3 regions of the Streptomyces sp. NPDC093510 genome follow, and region 3 is predicted to be linked to each of the others. Evidence: riboswitches for the same ligand, from Rfam matches in the RefSeq annotation. Region 3 holds a riboswitch; each other region holds the start of a gene.
What was found. Region 3 has a riboswitch for S-adenosylmethionine ahead of AB0N81_RS07085 (aminotransferase class V-fold PLP-dependent enzyme). Riboswitches for the same ligand answer to the same signal wherever they lie in the genome.

Region 1 (4,570 bases), on a different contig from region 3:
GCTGCACCTGCTGCCGCTGTACGTGCGGGTCGAGCGGTACCGCAGGGAGTCGGGGCAGGAGCACGCCCTCGATCCGCACCGGGTCTCCGGGGACGCCACGCGCACCGCGCTGATCGCCCTGCAAATGTGGTTCGACCACGCCGCGCTCGCCACGACCTCGCTCCTCGACCTCAACCACCTGGCGCACGCGCTGTGGGGCGCCCATCAGTTCCACGACGCGTCACGGGTCTTCCAGGCCCTCGACCCGTTCTTCACGACCGTGCCGTGGACGTACCGCACCCACTCCCCCGGCGACGCCGATGCCGCCGCCGAGGTCTTCGTCCAGGCCCGCGCCCGCTGCTCCGGCGCCTCCCGCGGCCTGGGCTGAGCCCGCCGGCCCCCGCCCCCTCACCGCCGTCCCCCCACCGGAGGTCCAGTCGTGTCCCGCCCCACCTGGCCGTCGAGCTCCATCCACGAGGCGGAGCGCCTCAAGGAGCTTGGCTACCCTGTCGGAGGAGACGTCCAACGAGCCGTGGAACCTGGGCCACTGGAGCAGGCCGATCGGCTGGGTCGCCGTGGTCTGGGTGGCGTTCGTGACGGTGCTGTGCTGTCTTCCGCAGGTTTCGCCGGTGACCGTCAGCTCGATGAACCGTTCGTCGCGCGCCGGTCGTACAGCACGCCGCAGGCGTACGGCTCCGACCGCGAGCAGGCCGAGGTCGACCGCCTTACGCGGGGCGGTCGTTGAGGATCTTCTGGAAGAGCCGGTGGTCGCGCCAGGCACCGTTGATGAACAGGTAGCCCGGCGCGATCCCGTACTCCTCGAAACCGCACTTCGCGAGCACGCGCTGCGACGCGGTGTTGTGCAGCAGCGTGCCCGCCTCGACGCGGTGCAGGCCGAGTTGGCCGTCCGCCGCCTCGCAGACGTGCCGCGCGGCGGCGGAGGCGAGCCCACGGCCCACGTGCTCCGCGTCGATCCAGTAGCCGAGGTTCGCGCTGCGGACCGGGCCCAGCACGATGTTGGACAGGGCGGCGTGACCGATGATCTCGCCCGCGCTCACGAGCACCCAGTGCGCGGACCGGCCCTCGCGGCCCTCCGCCAGCTGCGCCATGACCCGCTCGGCCTGGCCCTCCGTGGTGAAGAAGGCCGCGGTCCTGGCCGGGTCCCAGGGCGCCAGATGGGCGCGATTGCGCCGGTGGGCGCGGGCGAGTGCCTCCGCGTCGTCGAGTACGACGGGCCGGATGAGGACGTCTTTCGTGAGAGCGACCACTCCACTGATCATCAGCCCAGCCTACGACGGCGTCAGCGGCCGCCGGCGACCCTCAGCACCGTGCCGGTCGCGTACGAGGCGTCGTCCGAGAGCAGCCAGGCGACGGCCGCCGCGATCTCCGACGGCCGGCCGGAGCGTCCCATGGGGATGCCCGACGCGAGCTTCGCGGGGCGCTCCGGGTCGGCGTGGAACTCGGTCCAGATGACGCCGGGGGCAACGGCGTTGACCCGGATGCCGTCCCCGGCGACCTCCTTGGACAGGCCGACCGTCAACGTGTCGACGGCGCCCTTGGCGGCCGCGTAGTGGACGTACTCGCCGGGTGCGCCGAGGGTCGCCGCGGCGGACGAGAGGTTCACGATCGCGCCGCCGCCCGCGGCCTTCATGTCCCGCACCGCGCGCCGGGCGCAGAGCAGATACCCGAGTACGTTCACATCGAGTGCCCGGCGCATGCCCGCCACGTCGGCGTCGGCGAGAGGACCGACGGGGCCGCTCACCCCGGCGTTGTTGACCAGGCCTGTAACCGGGCCGAGCTCGGCGGCGGCGGTGTCGAAGAGGCGGTCGACGTCGGCCTCGTCGGCGGTGTCGACCCGGACGGTGACGCAGCGGCGGCCGGCGGCGCGGACCGCCTCGGCGGCCTCTTCCGCGGCCGTCGCGTTCGAGTGGTAGCCGATGACGACGTCGTGGCCGTCCTCGGCGAGACGGGCGCTGACAGCTGCGCCGATACCGCGACTGCCGCCGGTGACGACGGTGACGGGGTGGTGTTGCACGGTGGACCTCCGACTCGGGGTGGCTGACTGTCGCGCCCGCCCGGACGCGGGGATCGCCCGCGTCCGGAACACGTCGTCATCCTACGAAGCGGTGATCTTCGTCAGGGGGCCACCTTCACGGGGGTGGTGCCCACGGTGCCGCGCCGCAGCCTCAGCACGTTCCGGCGGGGCTGCCACTGTGCCGGGCCCCCGTGCTCCCGCAGCAGGGCGCGCAGCCGCTCCGGGTCGCGCGTCCACAGGGCCGAGGGCACGCCCCTGGTCGGGCCGAGCACGTGCAGATCGATCCGGCCGTCGTCCGAGACGTCGTACGCGGACAGGAGCACGTCGATCGAGGTGAGGGTGTCGTGCGGGTGCGTCATGGTGCGCCTCCGGAGTCGTGGACCCCGGTGTCGCCGACCCCGGTGATCCGCCGTTCCCCGTGCACGTCGCACGGGGCGGGTCGTCACCCGGGGCACCCGCGACGGAGCGGGGTGCCGTCCAGCGAGCCGGGGCTTGACGCTGGAACTCGTGACCCGGTCCGACCGTAACACGGCGCCTCTGCGGCCGGTCCGGGGCTACCGGCTCCCCTCCGGGACGACGGCGTCCTCGGGAGCGGCCGCCTCCGCGGGCAGGCTGTCCATGAAGGAGCTGACCGAGAAGACCGCGTTGCCGGGGCCCGCCGGGCCGTATCCGGGCGGCGAGCTGAGGCCGTTGGCCTCCATCGTCGCGCGGTAGGCCTCCAGGAGCCGCACGTGGTACTCCAGCGGCGCACCCTGCGGGTTCGCCTTGCCGAGGGGGGTCGTGGGCTCAGGGCACCAGGTGGTGAAGCGGGGCGTGATGCCGCGCGACATGAAGTACTGCAGGCCCTCGACGGTGGAGTCGATGGCCTCGTCGACCGTCTTGAAGCCGAACGGCTCGGCCATCTCGACACCCGCGACGAAGTTCGGGATCACGTTGCGCGGCCCGAACACCTCGGCGGAGTCCAGGATGCGGCGGTGCCACTCGTCGCGGCCGACGTAGCGCTCCTTGCCGGGGCAGTACCGCTCGAAGAGGTACGGGTCCCACACCTCGTAGTTGGGGTGGTAGATCCGTACGCCGTAGTCGTGGAAGCGCTGCACGTCCGCCTTCGGCAGGGCCTGCGCGACGACCTTGCCGATCCAGCGGCCCGGGAAGCGCTCCTCGATGGCCTTCGCGTACTGCCCGTAGAAGTCGGCCTCGTCCTTGCCCTGGAGCTGCGTGGTGATGGCGCCGCCGGTGAGCGTGTACGCGGTGGACGACTTGTTCGTGTCGTACTTGTCGATGATGGCGAGGGCTTCGAGGACCTCGTCCATCGGCTTCACGCCCGTGTAGGGGCGACCCGCCGCCTTCTGCTGGCGCCAGTTGTGGTTGATGTCGCAGTACTGGCACTCCTCCTTGGCGCCGAAGTACTGGCAGACCCGGAAGACCGTCAGATAGATGAGGTAGCCCCACTGGATGGTGGGCGCGACCTCCATCACCGACTTGCCGTTCTCCAGCGTGTGCCGGTAATAGTCCGGCATCGGGGGCAGGCCGACGTCGGAGATCCGCACGCCGTCCAGGTAGAGGCCGAGCACGCCGTTGTCGTCGGCGGCCACACGGTAGGGCGAGGACGGGTTCACACGCACCGAGACGACGGTGCGGCGCAGCTCGTACGGGCCGCCGGTGAGGACGATCTCCTCCGGCGGGCGGCGCAGCGCGGCGGCGCCCAGCTCGGGGAGCGTGCCGTGGTCGAAGGAGAAGATGAAGTACGACTTCGGCTTGACGTCGCCGCCTTCGTTGTCGCTCAGCGCGGACTCGTCGAAGGCGATGCCGCCGCGCAGCAGATCCTCCTTGATCACGGCTTCCCGCGGCACGTGCGGGAACCGCTCCATGAGTGACTCGATGAGCTGGGTACGGCTCTCGCTGCGGCTTGGCATGTGCCGGGCACCTCGGATCCTGTCGATCGATCTGTTCAGACCACGCTAATACCCTGCGGATGCTTTCCGGATCCGACTCCGGTCGCAGCGCGCATCCGCCGCAGGTCTATCCTGCGGGCCCGGCCGGGCGGTCCGGGTACGATCTGCGGCATGCCGCCCGCCGACCCCCACATACCCGCCCCGAAGTGCGGAAACGGGTCACACACGACCGCCTCCCGAACTAGAATGAACAATCCCGAAGCGGGCAGCGGGCAGCGGGCAGCGGGCAGCGGGCAGCGGGCAGCGGGCAGCGGGCAGCGGGCAGCGGGCAGCGGGCAGCGGGCAGCGGGCAGCGGGCCCGAGGGATCTGGTCGCGTGCGGCACGTCCTTTTCGCCGCACGGTCGGCGACCGCCCTGCACCGGCTCCTCGACGTCCTCCCCGTCTTCGCCGGTGACGACCGCGTCCGCCGCCGCTTCACCCTCGTCCCCGGCTCCGACTTCGGCACCGACGCCCTCCGGGCGGTCGAGCGGGCAGGCGGCCGCACCATCCCGTGGGCCGAGGCCCTCGCCCGCCCCCACGACCTGATCCTGGCCGCCAGCCCCAAGGGGGGCCTCGACGGGCTCCGCGGCCCGTGTGTCCTGCTGCCGCACGGAGCGGGCTACA
Region 2 (4,570 bases), on a different contig from region 3:
AGCCCTCGTCGGAGACGACAGGGACCTCCTTCGCGACGAGGTTCATGCCGTCGCGGATGGGGTTGACCAGCGCCACGTCCGCCATGCGGTAGGCCGCGAGCGAGCGGGCGAAGTCGTCCTTGACGTGCAGGACCACCGGGGTCCAGCCGTCCGTCCCGTACGTGGCGTTGATGTCCTCGGCGACCCGGGAGACCTCCGCGGTGTACTCGCGGTAGACCGCCAGGTCCTGCCGGGACGGGTAGGCGAAGGCGACGTGCACGACGCGCTCCCGCCACTCGGGGCGGGTGTCGAGCAGCTCGCGGTAGGCGTGCAGGCCCCGCACGATGTTCTTGGACAGCTCGGTGCGGTCCACCCGCACGATCAGCTTCCGGTTCTCGCCGTCCTGCCGGCCCGTCTGCTCCCGCAGCGCCCGCATCCGCTCCTCGACGTCGTCACGCCGGGACCGCTCCCGCAGGAAGTCCGCGTCGGCGCCGAGCCCGTGCACACCGATCCGAGTGCCCGAGGTCCCGCCGACGATCCGCACACAGCACTCGGTGAACGCGTCCGCCCACCGCCCGGTGAGGAACCCGAGCCGGTCGGCGCCGAGCATCCCGCGCAGCAGCTGCTCGGCCACGTCGTCCGGCAGCATCCGGAAGTAGTCGGCGGGCGCCCACGGCGTGTGCGAGAAGTGGCCGATGCGCACGTCGTCGCGGAGCTCCCGCAGCATGCCAGGCACCAGCGCCAGGTGGTAGTCCTGCACGAGGACCGCGGCCCCCGGCCCCGCCTCCTGGGCGAGCGCCTCGGCGAACGCCCGGTTGTACGTCTCGTACGCCGCCCACTGTGCACGGAACTCCGGCCCGAAGGCCGGTTCCAGCGGCGTCTGGTAGAGCAGGTGGTGGACGAACCACAGCACCGAGTTCGCGATGCCGTTGTACGCGTCCGCGTGGACGGCCGCGTCGATGTCCAGCATCCGTACGCCCGGTTCCCCGACGCCGCGCCGCACCGCCTCGCGGTCGCCGTCGCCGAGCGCCGCGCACACCCACAGGGCGTCGGCCTCGTCACCGATGGCGCTGAGCCCGGAGACCAGGCCACCGCCGCCGCGCCTGGCGGTCAGCCGCCCGTCCTCCTCCACGGTGTACGAGACGGGGCCGCGGTTGGACGCGACGAGTACCTGCGCTGCTGACGAACCGTGCTCGGAGACCATGTGGCAAAACGTAGCCCGTCCCGGGGCCGGGCAAACGTACGGCCGGACTCCGCCTGGCCGGGACCGGTCACGCCACGCGGCGGTGCGCGTACTCGGCGACGCCGCTCATGGGCGGCCGCTCCTCCGTGTCGACGGCGTACGTCCGCGGCACGAACCCGTCCTCGCCCCTCTCGAACTGCGTGAGCTCGGGGCGTACGAGGTGGCCGCGGGCGAGCCGCAGCTGTGCGGTCCGGTAGATCGCCGCCGCCATCCGCCCCAGCGCCTGCCCGTCCTGGTGCCGGTGCTTGCGCACCCCCACGTCCACCTGCGCCAGCGCGTCCAGGCCCACCGTGTGCAGCGCGTCGACGAGCAGGCCGAGCTCCACGCCGTACCCGACGGGGAACGGCAGCCGCTCCAGGAGCGACCTGCGGGCCGCGTACTCGCCGCCGAGCGGCTGGACGAACCCCGCCAGCTGCGGCCAGTGCATGTTCAGCAGCGGCCGCGCCATCAGCTCCGTCACCCGGCCGCCCTGCCCGGCAGCCTCACCCAGCGGCCGGTCGTACATCGCCTTCACGAAGGCCACGTCCGGGTCGGTGAGCAGCGGGCCCACGATCCCCGAGACGAAGTCCGCGGAGAACTCCCGCAGGTCGGCGTCGACGAACGCGACGATGTCACCGCTCGTCACGAGCAGCGAGCGCCACAGCACCTCGCCCTTGCCCGGAACGGCCGGTATGCGTGGCAGGATCTCGTCCCTGCGGACGACCTTGGCGCCCGCGGCCGCCGCGACCTCGGCCGTGCGGTCCGTGGACCCGGAGTCGATCACCACGAGCTCGTCGACCAGCGGAACCTTCTCCATCAGCTCGCGGCGTATCTCGGCGACGATCTCGCCGACCGTCCCCTCCTCGTCGAGTGCGGGCAGCACGACGCTCACCGAGGCGCCGCAGGCGCGCTTGGCGTCGGTCAGCCGGGCCGTCGGCCGGTCGTCGACGGACCAGGAACGCCTGCTGAGCCAGCGCTCGACCTCTTCCAGCACGGTCGCGGTCCTCCCATAGGTGTTCGATGTGACCCATCTCGCGGTTCGGACGACTATCTCAAGGGTCCGGGGCTTCGGTTACAGTCTTGAACAACGCCGGTGACCATCGCATGTCGGGGTCACCGCCGCGTTGAGATCGACAACTGAAACCCATAATCGAAAACCGCTCATCCAGAGGGGCAGAGGGAAACGGCCCGTTGAAGCCCCGGCAACCCTCCCGCCGACCGCGAGGTCACGGTGGGGAAGGTGCCAATTCCGTCTCGCGGCGAGATGCGTCGCGAGGAAGATGAGGAGAAAGGGCCTCGCCTCCATGGCTGTGCAGACTGTCGCCACCGAAAGCACCACCCCTTCCGTCGACCTCGGGCCCGCCTCCGGCCTCTCCTGCCGTGAGTGCGGCACCAAGTTCCCGCTCGGCCCGATCTTCGCCTGCGCCGAGTGTTTCGGCCCCCTCGAAGTCGCGTACGACCTGCCTCTCGGCGACCCGGAAGCCCTCCGCAAGCAGATCGAGGCAGGACCCGCCAACATCTGGCGCTACGCCCCGCTGCTCCCCGTCCCCGCCGACGTGGCCGACAAGCCGAACCTGAACCCCGGCTGGACCCAGCTCGTCAAGGCCGACAACCTCGCCCGCGAACTCGGCGCCGAGCAGGGCAAGTTGTTCGTCAAGGACGACTCCGGAAACCCCACGCACTCCTTCAAGGACCGCGTCGTCGCGCAGGCCCTCGAGGCCGCGCGCGCCTTCGGCTTCACCACGCTGTCCTGCTCCTCCACCGGCAACCTGGCCGGTGCCGTGGGCGCCGCCGCCGCCCGCGCCGGCTTCCGCTCCTGCGTGTTCATCCCGCACGACCTGGAGCAGGGCAAGGTCGTCATGGCCGCGGTCTACGGCGGTGAACTCGTCGGCATCGAGGGCAACTACGACGACGTGAACCGCTTCTGCTCCGAGCTCATCGGCGACCCGCTGGGCGAGGGCTGGGGCTTCGTCAACGTCAACCTGCGGCCGTACTACGGCGAGGGCTCCAAGACCCTCGCGTACGAGATCTGCGAGCAGCTCGGCTGGGAGCTGCCCGACCAGCTCGTCATCCCGATCGCGTCCGGCTCACAGCTCACGAAGATCGACAAGGGTCTGAAGGAGCTCATCGCGCTCGGCCTGGTGGCGGACAAGCCGTACAAGATCTTCGGCGCGCAGGCGGAGGGGTGCTCCCCGGTGTCGGCCGCGTTCAAGGCCGGTCACGACGTCGTGCGCCCCCAGAAGCCGAACACCATCGCCAAGTCGCTTGCCATCGGCAACCCCGCGGACGGTCCGTACGTGCTGGACATCGCGCGCCGCACGGGTGGTGCGGTGGAGGATGTGAACGACGAGCAGGTCGTCGAGGCGATCAAGATTCTCGCGCGCACGGAAGGGATCTTCGCGGAGACCGCGGGGGGTGTGACGGTGGGCGTCACGAAGAAGCTCTTCGAGGCGGGGCTCCTCGACCCGGCCCTCACCACGGTCGTGCTCAACACCGGGGACGGCCTGAAGACGCTGGACGCTGTCGCTGAGACTTCGCAGGCCACGGCGACGATCAAGCCCAGTCTCGAAGCGTTTCGCTCCGCGGGGCTCGCCGACTAGTCGCCGTAGGGCCCGAGGTCCGCTGTCGACCGCGGGTCGTGGTCCGTCCTCGCGCAGTTCCCCGCGCCCCTGAAGGGGCGCCACCTGACCGTCCCCCTCAATCACCGAGGTGAATCCATGAGCGTCAACGTCCGTATCCCCACCATTCTGCGCACCTACACCGGTGGCAAGGCCGAGGTCGTCGCCGAGGGGGCGAATCTTGGTGAGGTCATCGCCGATCTGGAGAAGAACCACACCGGCATCGCCGCCCGCGTCCTGGACGACCAGGGCAAGCTGCGCCGCTTCGTCAACGTGTACGTGAACGACGACGACGTCCGTTTTGAGCAGGGCCTGGAGACGGCCACGCCGGACGGCGCCGGTGTCTCGATCATTCCCGCCGTCGCCGGCGGCTGATCTTTTCGCAAGCACCCTGCGTTATCTGAATTGCCCCCTCCGCGAGAGAAACGGAGGGGGCAATTCTGCATGGTTGAGCGCGGTACAGTTGGGAAGCGTGCTTCGCCGTCAGTGCCGAGTGCATATACGAAGTCGGCCCGGAGCCGACAAGAAGTAGCCAAAGAGCGCTGCCCATTTGAGCCTTATGCCGCTTTTGCCTGGCCCGACTTGCCCTGAATTCCGGCGAATTCTCCGCATATTACCGTTCGGGCGTGCCCAGAATTCTCGTCCGATTGACCTGTTGCAGACGGCAGTTGGACAGATACATTCAGCGGCGGTCGACGCGTTCCGGCGCACACCCCCAATCAGTGGGGGGTGAGGTCTGACCCGGGTCCGC
Region 3 (4,570 bases):
CCGCCGAGGTGGCCCGCCGCGCGAAGCGGTCCGGCCGCCCGGTCCTGGTGCTCGCGGGCACGATCGGGGACGGCGCGCACACCGTCCGCGCGCTGGGCGTGGACGCGTACAGCTCGATCCTGCCCGCCCCGGTCTCGCTGACGGAGGCGCTCGGCCGGGGCGACGAGTTCCTCACCGACGCGACGGAACGGGCCCTGCGGATGATCCAGCTCGGGTCACGGCTGCCGGGCGGCCGGCCGACCGCGGGGCAGGCGGCGGCTCAGGCGGCGGCGCTGGTGTCCGGCACGCAACGCCCGTCCTCCGTGCGGTAGTTCCACCGCGCGCCGTCCGCCACCAGCTCCTTGACGGCACGCACGAAGCGCTCGACGTGCTCGTCCGGGGTGCCCGCGCCGAAACTCACCCGGATGGCGTTCAGCGACCTCTCGCCCGGCGCGGCCTCGGGGGCGCCGCACTCGCCGGGCTCGTCGGGCTCGCTGCCGAGGAGGGTGCGCACCAGCGGGTGGGCGCAGAACAGGCCGTCCCGTACGCCGATGCCGTACTCGGCGGAGAGCGCGGCGGCGAAGTGCGAGCTGTTCCAGCCGTCCACGACGAAGGAGATGACACCCACGCGCGGCGCGTCGTCCCCGAAGAGCGAGAGCACGCGCACGGCGGGCACCTCGGCGAGCCCCTCGCGCACCTTGCCGATCAAGTACTGCTCCCTGGCGACGAGTTCGTCGAAGCCCGCCTCGGTGAGCGCCTTGCAGGCGGAGGCGATCGAGTAGACGCCGATGACGTTCGGCGAACCCGCCTCGTGGCGGGCCGCGGTGTCGTGCCACTCCACGTCCACTCCGCCGTCCGCACGCCGTGCGACCTTGCGCGAGGCGCCGCCGCCCGCGAGGTACGGCTCGGCCTCCCGCAGCCAGTCGGAGCGGCCCGCGAGGACGCCCGAGCCGAAGGGCGCGTACAGCTTGTGTCCGGAGAAGGCGACCCAGTCGACGTCCAACTCAGCGACGGAGACCGGGTGGTGGGGCGCGAGCTGCGCGGCGTCGAGGACGATCCGGGCGCCGTGGGCGTGCGCGGCGGCGGCCAGCTCCCGCACCGGCCACAGCTCGCCGGTGACGTTGGAGGCACCGGTCACGCACACCAGGGCGGGCCCGTAGGGGTCGCGGTCGGCCAGTGCGCGCTCCAGGGTCTGGACGGCCTCGTCGGGGGTGCGCGGCGCGTTCAGGTAGGTCACCCGGGCGTCGCGCCACGGCAGGAGCGAGGCGTGGTGCTCGGTCTCGAAGACGAAGACCTGGCAGTCGGCGGGCAGGGCCGCGGCCAGCAGGTTCAGGGAGTCGGTGGTGGAGCGGGTGAAGACGACCTGGTCGTCCTCGCGGCAGCCGAGGAACTCGGCGACGGCGACCCGGCTGTTCTCGAACAGGTCGGTGGAGAGCTGCGACAGGTACCCGGCGCCGCGGTGCACGCTGCCGTAGTACGGCGCGTACGCCGCCACGTCGTCCCACACCCGCTGCAGCGCGGGTGCGCTCGCCGCGTAGTCGAGCGCGGCGTAGCTCACCTCGCCGCCGGTGACCAGCGGAACGGTGACGTCCCTGCCGAGGACCGGCAGCGGGGCACAGACGGAGGCGTCGACGGCGACGGCGGAAACAGACATGGCGAACTCCCGTGAGAGGCAGGTGAATTCACCGCGCCGGAGCTGCGTCGGAGCTGTGTCCGAGCTACGTCGACGGCGCGGGAGAAGAGTGCAAAAGGGTGTGCGGAGGCGGGGCGTGAAAGCCCTGTCACATTCGCTTGCTCACGAGACTGCTCCCTCGATGACCAGGACCCCTGGGCTGTGTCAACTCGAAAGAGTGCGAGGGGTCCGCGCTTGCCATACGCCTTGCTGCGTACGACCTGGTCTTCACCCGGGGCACCCCGCCACGGACGGAGGGTTGCCGGACAGCGGGCCGGGGCCGTAGTCGCTGTCACTCATGACCTGTGCAGCATCCTGCCACACGATCTTCGACGCGCAAGGCGCAGTCCAGAATCCGGACTGCGCCTTGCGTCACATCGTCGGGCCCGAGGGAGCCCCTCAGCGGTTGCTGGCGGCCACCCAGCGCTCCAGGGACTTCTTCGCGGCCCCGGAGTCGATCGCCTGCGCCGCCCGTGCCATACCGGCCCGGATCTGCTCCGCCAGCGGCGCGTCGGTGGGGGCGAGGGCGACCAGCGCGGCCGCCGAGTTGAGCAGCACCGCGTCCCGCACCGGCCCGCCCTCCCCGTCGAGGAGCCGCAGCGCCACCTCCGCGTTGTACGAGGCGTCGGCGCCCCGCAGCGCCTCGACGGGCACCAGGTCGATCCCGACGTCGCGGGGGTCGAAGGCCTCCTCGCGCACGGCGCCGTCCCGCACCACCCAGACGCGGGACGTGGACGTCGTCGTCAGCTCGTCGAGCCCGTCGTCGCCGCGGAAGACGAGGGACGAGTGGCCCCGCTCGGCGAAGACGCCCGCCACGATGGGCGCCATCCGCGGGTCGGCGACCCCGACCGCCTGGGCCCGCACCTTGGCCGGATTGGTGAGCGGGCCGAGGAGGTTGAAGACGGTCCGGATGCCCAGCTGGCTGCGCGCGGCGCCGGCGTGCCGCAGCGCGGGGTGGAACTTCACGGCGAAGCAGAACGTGATGCCGGCCTCGTCCGCGACCTCGACGACCCGCTGCGGGGTGAGGTCGAGGTTGACGCCGAGCTTCTCCAGCACGTCGGAGGCGCCGGACGCGCTGGAGGCGGCGCGGTTGCCGTGCTTGACGACCTTCGCGCCCGCTCCCGCGACGACGATCGCGGACATGGTCGAGATGTTGACGGTCTTGGCGCCGTCGCCGCCCGTGCCCACGATGTCGACGCTGGGGCCCGGTACGTCGATGACGTTGGCGTGCGCGTACATCGCGCGGACCAGACCGGAGATCTCCTCGACGGTCTCGCCCTTGGCGCGCAGCGCGACCACGAAGCCCGCGATCTGCGCGTCGGTGGCCTCGCCCCGCATGATGCGGTCCATGGCCCAGGCCGTGTCGTCGGCGCTCTGGTCACGGCCTTCGAGCAGGCCGTTCAGTACGACGGGCCAGGAACGGTCCGCCGCGGTGTCGCCTCCTGCGGGGGTCACAGCGTTCATAGCCGCTCCTGGTCTTCGTCTGCTCATGCGTATGTGGAGAACACCCCGGGAATGCGGGGTGGGACCACCCTATCCAGCCCCCGGGGACGGCAAAGAGCCCCGTCCATGCAATGGACGGGGCTCTTGCCGTGGCGACCATGGGCGTCCCCCGCTCGAGCGAAGCCGAGAGTGGGGGAGGTCAATCAGGTGATCAGTGGTGGCCGTGGCCGCTCGTGATCTCCTTGTACTCCTCGGCGGTGGGCTTGGGGATCTGGCTGTCCTCCCCGTAGTAGCCCTTGGAGAGCTTGGCCCGGAGCTTCTGCGAACCGGACACCTTGCGCTCGACACCGTTCTCGTCGACCTTCGGGCCGAGTTCGAGCGGCTTGTACTGCTCGTGCGCGGTCAGCGTGTGCAGCTGGTCCTTGCCGAGCGGCTCGTGGACCTCGATGAACTCGCCGTGCGGCAGGCGCTTGATGATGCCCGACTCGCGGCCGTGCAGCACCTTGTCCCTGTCGCGCCGCTGGAGACCCAGGCAGATCCGCTTGGTGACGATGAAGGCGATGACCGGTCCGACGAAGAAGCCGATCCGGACGAACCAGGTGATCGCGTTCAGCGACAGGTGGAAGTGGGTGGCCCACAGGTCGTTGCCACCACCGACCAGCATGATCATGTACGCCGTGATCCACGCGACACCGAAGGCCGTACGGGTCGGTGCGTTGCGCGGGCGGTCCAGGATGTGGTGCTCGCGCTTGTCGCCGGTGACCCACGACTCGATGAACGGGTAGACCGCGATCGCGGCGAGGACCAGCGGGAAGATCATCAGCGGGATGAACACGCCCAGGACGAGCGTGTGACCCCAGAGGTTGATCTCCCAGCCCGGCATCACACGGATCAGACCCTCGGCGAAGCCCATGTACCAGTCGGGCTGGGCGCCGGTGGACACCTGGTCCGGGCGGTACGGGCCGATGGCCCAGATCGGGTTGATCGAGGCGACCGCCGCGATGACCGCGATGACACCGAAGACCAGGAAGAAGAAGCCTCCGGCCTTGGCCATGTAGACCGGCAGCAGCGGCATGCCGACGACGTTCTTGTTGGTCTTTCCGGGGCCCGCGAACTGCGTGTGCTTGTGGTAGAAGACCAGGATCAGGTGCGCCACCATCAGGCCGAGCATGATGCCCGGCAGCAGCAGGATGTGCACCGAGTAGAACCGCGCCACGAAGTCGCCGCCGGGGAACTCCCCGCCGAACAGGAACATCGACAGGTAGGTACCGATGACCGGCACCGCCAGGATGGCGCCCTGCATGAAGCGGACACCGGTGCCGGAGAGCAGGTCGTCCGGGAGCGAGTAGCCGGTGAAACCGGTGAACATGCCCAGGAAGAACAGCAGGAAGCCGAAGAGCCAGTTGACCTCACGCGGCTTGCGGAACGCACCCGTGAAGAACACGCGCATCATGTGCACGAACATGCCGGCGAGGA

Region 1: it holds a riboswitch for S-adenosylmethionine, as region 3 does, so the genes downstream of both, AB0N81_RS13200 (hypothetical protein) here and AB0N81_RS07085 (aminotransferase class V-fold PLP-dependent enzyme) in region 3, are expected to answer to the same signal.
Region 2: it holds a riboswitch for S-adenosylmethionine, as region 3 does, so the genes downstream of both, thrC (threonine synthase) here and AB0N81_RS07085 (aminotransferase class V-fold PLP-dependent enzyme) in region 3, are expected to answer to the same signal.

Annotation. Positions count from the first base shown of each region.
Region 1 covers NZ_JBFBEE010000007.1:50,414-54,983, forward strand. The annotation lists gene AB0N81_RS13180 (hypothetical protein) at 1-367, shown strand, start outside; partial or broken gene AB0N81_RS13185 (amino acid permease) at 510-724, shown strand; gene AB0N81_RS13190 (GNAT family protein) at 705-1,259, opposite strand; gene AB0N81_RS13195 (SDR family oxidoreductase) at 1,280-2,014, opposite strand; gene AB0N81_RS13200 (hypothetical protein) at 2,116-2,373, opposite strand; SAM riboswitch class IV at 2,418-2,527, opposite strand; gene AB0N81_RS13205 (radical SAM protein) at 2,569-3,927, opposite strand; gene AB0N81_RS13210 (translation initiation factor 2) at 4,153-4,570, shown strand, end outside.
Region 2 covers NZ_JBFBEE010000002.1:180,307-184,876, forward strand. The annotation lists gene AB0N81_RS03180 (trehalose-6-phosphate synthase) at 1-1,183, opposite strand, end outside; gene AB0N81_RS03185 (glucosyl-3-phosphoglycerate synthase) at 1,251-2,195, opposite strand; SAM riboswitch class I at 2,360-2,488, shown strand; gene thrC (threonine synthase) at 2,482-3,801, shown strand; gene AB0N81_RS03195 (MoaD/ThiS family protein) at 3,919-4,194, shown strand.
Region 3 covers NZ_JBFBEE010000004.1:5,653-10,222, reverse strand. The annotation lists gene AB0N81_RS07090 (glycerate kinase) at 1-311, shown strand, start outside; gene AB0N81_RS07085 (aminotransferase class V-fold PLP-dependent enzyme) at 260-1,633, opposite strand; SAM riboswitch class IV at 1,838-1,955, opposite strand; gene trpD (anthranilate phosphoribosyltransferase) at 2,051-3,115, opposite strand; gene AB0N81_RS07075 (cytochrome bc complex cytochrome b subunit) at 3,306-4,570, opposite strand, start outside.